DNA from 2 places in the Pseudoalteromonas sp. GCY genome. Region 1 is predicted to be linked to the other one. Evidence: predicted binding sites of a transcription regulator. Region 1 holds the regulator's gene; the other holds the start of a gene.

The links. The regulator LexA, encoded in region 1, represses DNA repair genes until DNA is damaged. The targets are predictions, from matches to a motif close to TACTGTATNNNNATACAGTA.
Region 2: JJQ94_RS17820 (YebG family protein) is a predicted target of LexA. The motif match lies at 2,400-2,419, and genes of this name have one in related genera.

Annotation. Positions count from the first base shown of each region.
Region 1 is NZ_CP068023.1:3,874,024-3,878,241, forward strand. Features, by position in the region: gene ctaD (cytochrome c oxidase subunit I) at 1-753, opposite strand, end outside; gene coxB (cytochrome c oxidase subunit II) at 753-1,895, opposite strand; gene lexA (transcriptional repressor LexA) at 2,255-2,869, opposite strand; rRNA gene rrf (5S ribosomal RNA) at 3,371-3,484, opposite strand; rRNA gene JJQ94_RS22885 (23S ribosomal RNA) at 3,603-4,218, opposite strand, start outside.
Region 2 is NZ_CP068023.1:2,790,124-2,794,341, forward strand. Features, by position in the region: gene JJQ94_RS17800 (amidohydrolase family protein) at 1-776, shown strand, start outside; gene dsbB (disulfide bond formation protein DsbB) at 976-1,485, shown strand; gene JJQ94_RS17810 (hypothetical protein) at 1,498-1,803, shown strand; gene JJQ94_RS17815 (ComEA family DNA-binding protein) at 1,855-2,163, opposite strand; gene JJQ94_RS17820 (YebG family protein) at 2,435-2,749, shown strand; gene JJQ94_RS17825 (amino acid aminotransferase) at 2,844-4,034, opposite strand; gene JJQ94_RS17830 (GAF domain-containing protein) at 4,215-4,218, opposite strand, start outside.

The DNA of each region.
Region 1 (4,218 bases):
GCCAAAGAACCAGAATATATGCTGGAACATAACTGGATCACCACCACCTGCTGCATCAAAAAAGCTCGTTCCAAAGAACTTGTCGGTCAATACCATAGTCACAGCGCCAGCGAGTACAGGCATAACAGCAATCAGAAGAAATGCAGTTATCAGCCAAGTCCAGACAAATAAAGGCAACTTCATCCATGTCATACCTGGAGCTCTAAGATTGACTATGGTCACGATAACGTTGATAGCACCCATAATAGAGCTAATGCCCATTATATGGATCGCAAACACAAAAAATGCGGTATTGTCATTGCTGTACGTTGTAGATAGTGGCGCATAAAAAGTCCAACCGAAAGCAGGCCCACCGCCTTCTAAAAATAATGACATCAGTAAAATTGCAAATGCAAAGGGTAGTATCCAAAAACTCCAATTATTCATTCTCGGTAGCGCCATATCAGGAGCACCAATCATCATTGGGATCATCCAGTTGGCAAGACCAGTAAATGCGGGCATTACTGCGCCAAATACCATTATTAGTCCATGCACTGTCGTCATTTGATTAAAAAAATGCGGATCTACAAGCTGTAACCCAGGCTGGAAAAGCTCGGCTCGGATCACCATCGCCATAGCACCGCCAATTAAAAACATGGTTAGTGAGAACAATAAATACAGTGTTCCAATGTCTTTATGATTAGTGGTAAACAGCCAGCGCTTTAAGCCTTTGGGAGCCGTATGGTGTGAATGTTCTTCTACGATGGCACTCATTACTTACTCTCCTCTAATGCATCTATCTCACGCTGTATTTGGCTTGGCTGAATAACATCGCCTGTGTCATTACCCCAGCTATTTCTTTTATAGGTAATCACCCCCGCGATCTGCTTGATTGTTAATTGCTTTGCAAAAGATTGCATCGCAGTTCCTGGACGACCTAAAAGCAAAATATCTATATGATCTTTAATATCTCCAGTGACGACTTTACTCCCTTTCATTGCAGGGAAGACACCTGGTAGCCCAAGCCCCGTAGGTTGATGGCAAGCTGCACAATAAGCCATGTAAGTTTGTTCACCGACCTCCATTAACTCTTGTTTCGAAAGAGTTTGTTGGGCAACTGCTTGTGACTCGGCTTCTGCCTTTGCTTTTTCGGCTTTAGCATAGTTGAGCCAACTATCAAATTTATCAGGACTTACAGCCTCGACGACGACTGGCATAAAGCCGTGATCTTTGCCACATAATTCCGCACACTGCCCCCTATAAATTCCCTCATCGTTTACCTTAGTCCATGCCTCATTTATAAAGCCCGGATTGGCATCCTTCTTCACCGCAAAATCGGGCACCCACCAAGAATGGATGACATCATCTGAGGTCATCAAAAAGCGAACTTTCCTATCGGTGGGAATGACTAAATGCTTATCGACTTCAAGCAGGTAATTTTCATTTTTTTCTTTAAGGTCACTAATTTCATCTTTCGGAGTAGAGAGTAAAGAATAGAACTCAACATCATGCCCCATGTACTCATAGTGCCATTTCCACTGAGAGCCTGTGACCTTAATGGTCAGATCAGCTTTACTCGTATCTTCCATAGCAATAAGCGTTTTTGTAGCTGGTATTGCCATACCAATGAGTATCAGGAAGGGAATAGCAGTCCAAAGTATTTCCACTTTGGTGCTTTCATGAAATTGCGCTGCAACAACGCCTTTTGACTTTCTGTGTTTTATAAGCGCCCAAAACATAATCCCAAATACAATCACTCCAATGACGCAACATATTAGAAATATGGTCATGTGAAGCTCATACACTTGATGACTAATGTCTGTAACGCCTTGCCTCATATTGTAAGCGCTGTTAGCAAGTGAGGGCATGGCGATTAGCACTGCGATGAATGCTACAACTAATCGACAAATTTTCATTTGACGTCTCCTTCAAGACAACTCGTAGTTATCTTTTGTTATTATTGGATGACTGTCATATTGTCTATTTGTACATAGACTTACTGCACGACTATTAACCAATTAGTCAAAAAACAAACAAATTGCAAGATTTTTGAGAAGACTGACTTTAGAATCAAAACAGGGATTATAGAAGGTAAAACGAAGAATGATGAAAAATAGTGTATAAAGATCAGAAAACTAAAAATATTACTAAATGATTAAAGTCACTATAATCATCTTACTTTCACACAGTTAGAAAAGTTAATTATTACTTTCTAAACAAAATATAGTTAAAGCAAGCGCAACTTTATATTTAACGCTACGCTCGCTCTCATAAACTACATCCAGTCAGCGCTTCTAATCACACCTACAGCTAACCCTTCAATGGAGAAATTTTGATGCTCTAGATCCACTTCAATCGCTTTAAACTCTTCATTCTCAGCATGCAACAAAACTTTCTTTCCTTTCTTTTCAAAGCGTTTAACAGTCACGTCCTCTTCTACACGAGCTACTATCACTTGGCCATTTTCAGCCACCTGAGTGCTGTGAACCGCTAGCAGATCACCATCCATAATGCCAATATCCTTCATGCTCATACCATTAACTCTCAAAAGGTAATCAGCATTAGGTTTAAAAAAGCTCGCATCTACATTACAGTGACTTTCTACATGTTGCTCTGCCAGAATAGGCTCACCAGCAGCAACACGGCCGATAATAGGTAAACCAAGTTGCTCTGATTCATCCTCTACAAGTCGAATCCCACGGCTTGCACCAGGGACCATTTCAATAACTCCCTTTTTCGCAAGCGCCTTAAGATGTTCTTCCGCTGCATTTGCACTCTTAAAACCCAAAGCATCAGCTATTTCAGCACGAGTTGGAGGCATGCCAGTATCTTTTATGAATACTTTTATTAATTCAAAGATTTGTTCTTGTCGTTTTGTTAGAGGACGCATTAACTGGTGTTCCATACAGTGGTTTATTTACTGTAAGTATATACAGCTCAAAAAAAATCGCAAATGTTTCTTTATTCGACATATTTTAAGTGTATTTGCTGATAGCATTAATTAAGCAGTATTAAACAAGAAGCGAAGTCCGTGCCTCAGAGCACAACCTGCGACTCTATGCAATAAGAAATAGATTATTAAGATTTAGGGCTGATAAACCGCCTCCCACCATGTTGCACTATGCTGATACGGTGGTGGGAGCGAGTTTACCTCGCGAGATTTTCTATATCCCAAACAGCAAAAAAACCATCACATTGCTGAAACGGGTTTTGATGTACATGTTTTTTTGCTGGAACTTCATTGCAACCCATCAGCGGGTAAACCATCTCCTACCGTGTTGTACTGTGCTGATACTGTGGTGGGAGTGGGAGCGAGTTTACCTCGCGAGGTTTTTAAATCACAAACAGCAAAAAACCCGTCGCATTGCTGCAACGGGTTTCTCTTATTTGGCCCTGGCGATGTTCTACTTTCACATGGGTAATCCACACTATCATCGACGCTGTTTTGTTTCACTTCTGAGTTCGGCATGGGGTCAGGTGGGTCCAAAACGCTATAGTCACCAGGAAATTCTGTTCATCAATGAAGTCTCCCTCATCAATGTAAATCCGGAAAAAGCTTATTAAATTCTTTTGTCTACTTTAGTCTATTAACTTCTGTCGCTTATAAACCACTTTGGCGTTGTATGGTTAAGCCTCACGGGTAATTAGTACGAGTTAGCTTAATGCCTCACAGCACTTCCACATCTCGCCTATCAACGTTGTAGTCTTCAACGGCCCTTCAGTTGACTCTAAGTCAAAGTGAGAACTCATCTCGAGGCCTGCTTCCCGCTTAGATGCTTTCAGCGGTTATCAGTTCCGAACGTAGCTACCGGGCAATGCAATTGGCATCACAACCCGAACACCAGCGGTTCGTCCACTCCGGTCCTCTCGTACTAGGAGCAGCCCCTCTCAATTCTCAAACGCCCACGGCAGATAGGGACCGAACTGTCTCACGACGTTCTAAACCCAGCTCGCGTACCACTTTAAATGGCGAACAGCCATACCCTTGGGACCGACTTCAGCCCCAGGATGTGATGAGCCGACATCGAGGTGCCAAACACCGCCGTCGATATGAACTCTTGGGCGGTATCAGCCTGTTATCCCCGGAGTACCTTTTATCCGTTGAGCGATGGCCCTTCCATTCAGAACCACCGGATCACTATGACCTACTTTCGTACCTGCTCGACGTGTCTGTCTCGCAGTTAAGCTTGCTTCTACCATTACACTAACCGTACGATGTCCGACCGTACTTAGCAAACC
Region 2 (4,218 bases), 1.1 Mb from region 1:
CAAACTCACTTAAGTTACCCGTAATGGCACATGCGAATGCCATTGATATGCAACAACTTGCTGTAGATGCCAATATCAACGTTATGGCGCATGGACTTTGGAACTGGTTAGCGCCAAATACAGCCCCTAGCGAAAGCGAACTACCAACCAATGTAAAAGCTGTGCTGGATACCATCATCGAAAAAGACATAGCATATCAAGCCACATTAAATGTGATGAATGCTCTGGCGAAAGTGACTGATCACACTTTCACCTTCACGTCTGAATATCGTACCGTATTACCTCCGTCTCAAATTGCTTGGTATCAAAGTGAACCTGGTCGCTGGTTTTCTCGAGAAATGGGTCAAGGCTGGGGTAAAATAAGTAATCAACAAAAGGTGGCTAAACTCGAGCAAGTTTTCTCTCAAGGGCAACGTGCACTAAATTATCTATATAAAAATGGCGCAACCCTGCTGCTTGGCTCAGATACGCCACCCGCACCAACTTATGTCTCGCAACCTGGCTTATCGACTTATCAAGAATTAACGATGATGGATCAAGCCGGAGTAGGCCTCGTTAGCTTGCTATCTGCTGCAACCATTAACAATGCCAAAGCATTTGCGATAGACAATCAGTACGGAAATATCGCTGCTGGGAAAGTGGCTAATCTATTGCTTTTAAATAGTAACCCCTTGCAGTCAGTCGCGGCTTACAACGATATTGAATACGTTATCTTACATGGCTCCGCCATTGAACGCGCTACTTTTCATATTTATGCCCTAGAGAAAAATGAGTGAGTAAATACGTCAGAATAGAAATGCTGATAATGCCAGTCTCACCTCAATTGACTTAATCAAGTGGTCTATTTTGATATTTTCGAACTTCTGCTGGTAACAAGAGTCGAAAAATCGTCGCAAAGATAGCGCACACCGCCGAAGTAAGGTTGCTCTAACGCGGCCAGATAAAGCATAATAAAACAAAAAGGGTTTCTCTATAATGAAGATTTCATCTTTTCATCTCTCTAGGCAATCTTGGGGATTGCTAGCACTATCCGCTGCTATTTTTGAAGCCGTTGCACTGTATTTCCAATACGGTATGGGTTTAGAGCCCTGTATTATGTGCATCTATCAGCGTTTTGCTATGTTGGGGTTATTAGCAGCAGGTTTAATCGGTATGATTTCTCCTCGCTCTTTCGCACTGCGTAGTCTCGCATTTGTTTCGTGGGGCGTAGGCAGCATTTGGGGTTATTTTATCGCCCGTGAACATATCAGTATGCAAACCACAACGGATCCATTTGCTTTTACCTGTGACTTTGTACCAAACTTTCCTGCGTTTATGCCACTTCATGAATGGCTACCAAGCTTTTTTGCTGCAACAGGTGACTGCGGCAAAAAAGCTTGGTCTTTTGCAGGATTATCTATGCCTGGATGGATGGAAATTATTTTTGCATTTTATAGTGTTGCATTTTTTCTTTTCTTATTTTTCCACGTTACCAAAAGAAGTTGAGATATCACATTCATGCATTTTAGGTTAAGCCAAATTGAGCAACTGAGAGCGTTTAAATTACGTGACAAGCAGATGATCTTACGTCTTGCACTTAGCCACCTTGATGCAAAAACAAAGGTCGTGTTAAGAATAGCCAAGTTGCTACTGCTCACACCGTTTTTTGCCTCATTGGTCGTATTTGAAGGCTGGTTGTTATTACCTGTCTTATTGGTAGCAGGATTAATTTATCCGCTACTGACCACACCACTGGAAATACAGTTTGGCAAACCCAAGTTAGCTCAGGCAATCGCTGAGTTTAACGCCTCGAATAAGCCCTGATCTTCAATCTACCTGTGTGCGAGCAGCTAAGCTCGCACACAATAACTACGACTAGACTCTAATTTTCCCCTCCAATTTTGCCAATATTCCTTTCCCAATTCCTTTTACTTCCAGCAACTCCGTTGTTGTTTTAAAGCGCCCCATTTTCTTACGGTACTCTACGATGGCTTCAGCTTTACGAATACCAATCCCTGGTAAACTTGAAAGCGCCGAAGCGTCAGCGGAATTAATATCGAGTACAGCACTTTGCTGCTGTGTTTGAGAGACTGATTTTGCTTGCTCCGCAGGTTTTGCGAGCACACTTGAACAGCTTAAACCTAGCGCCAATAAAATAGAAAGTATGGTGGGTTTATTGAACATATATACACTCCTTGTGCGTGAAAAGTATCCAAAGCTTTTTGCATTCCTCTCGATGGGTGATTGCAGCAAGCTTTTTAAATAAAGATTGGAACATTGACTTTGTCAAAAAACATTCATTCTTTCAAAAATCTGAATAAATATTAAGCTTTTGTTTTTAATGAATTTAATTAATTTTCCTTCACTCAACAGCACTTGAAAAATTTTCAAAATAACTTGCTTAATCACTCGATTCGATTTACTGTATAAAAAAACAGTGACTAGGGGAATAACCATGGCCGTTATCATCAAATATGTTGTTGAAAGAAATGGAGTCGAGCGTATGACTTTCACGTCTAAAAAAGAAGCTGATGCTTATGATAAAATGCTAGATGTAGCTGAAGCATTGGAAGACATGCTAACGAAAGTTGACGTGCCGCTGAGTGAACAACAAGTTGAATCCCTAGCGCTTGAGATTGCAAAACAAAAAGATGACTTTGTGTCTGTGTTAAAAGGTGGCAAAGTAGCACCAAAGGCCAATGCCAAAAACAAATCTGAAAACGAAAAAGCGTCAGATCCAGATAAAGTGACCAAAATTAAGCAAGCCTAAATGATAATAACCACTTACTTCAGTGGGTGGTTTAGGCTGAAAATAAAAAACCGCATGTTCTGCGGTTTTTTATTTTGTTCTGTGTAGCGTGGTATTATTTAATCACGCTTGCCACTGCGTCAGCAAAGTAGTCAATATTGTCTTTGCTTACGCCAGCTACGTTAACGCGGCTAGAGCCTACCATATAGATAGCATATTCAGTGCGTAGTCTGTCAATTTGCTCTTTATTAATACCCAAGAAAGAGAACATACCGTGCTGACGGTCGATGAACGAGAAATCTTGCTCAACACCTTTTGCAGCTAGGCTTTCTTTGATCAGCGTACGTAGACCATTGATGCGGCCGCGCATTTCATCAAGTTCGTCGTACCACATTTGCGTAAGTTCAGTACTGCTTAGAATGGTATTTACAATATCAGCACCGTGTGCTGGTGGCATTGAATAGATACTACGAACAACGCTAAGTAATACTGAGTTTGAAACATCAGCAGTTGCACTGTCTTTTGCAATGATTGAACACGCACCGATACGCTCGCGGTATAAACCAAAATTCTTAGAGCAAGATGAACAGATGATCATTTCATCAACTGTATCCGCAACCGTTCTAAGGCCTTGTGCATCTTCTTCAAGACTGGTACCAAAACCTTGGTATGCAATATCAATTAATGGCGTAAAGCCTTGCTCTTTCGCAAGTTCAGCAACCACTTTCCATTGCGCTTGATTTAAGTCCATACCACTTGGGTTATGACAACATGCATGAAGTAGTACTACATCACCTTTAGGTACTTGCTTCAGCGCATTGATCATCTCATCAAACAACAACCCTTTGTTTTCGTAGTCGTAGTAAGGATACTCTTTAACTGTTAGACCAGCTGCTTCAAATAGGCTGATGTGGTTTGCCCAAGTTGGAGTCGTAACCCATACAGTTGCATTGGTGTTGCAACGTTTAATAAATTCGGCAGCAACACGCAATGCGCCAGTACCACCTGGTGCTTGCGCCGTACGTACACGGTTTGCCAATAATGTACTATGCTCTCCAAGTAACAGTGTTTCCATCTTTTGACAGAAGTCTAAGTTACCAGCCAAACCAATATAAGATTTTGTCGTTTCGTTTTCTAAACGAAACGCTTCCGCTTTTTTAACCGCTCTAAGTACCGGCGTGTTTCCCTGCTCGTCCTTATAAACACCTACACCAAGGTCAATTTTGTTTGGGTTAGTGTCCTGTTTATAAGCGGCCATCAGGCCTAAAATAGGATCTGTTGGAAGTGGTTTTAGCTCTGAGAACATGGCTTATCTCTTTTATTTTAATTAATGCAAACTCGAGCGGCTGACGCCCGATTCCAGTAGACTTGATGGTAACATAGAGACTTGCATCTCAGTTACCATATTTATCTAGAATTTTATTCATTTTTGTAAACTTGGCAGCACCACAAAGGCGTCAAGTTTACAGCCGGACTATTCCTATAATTAT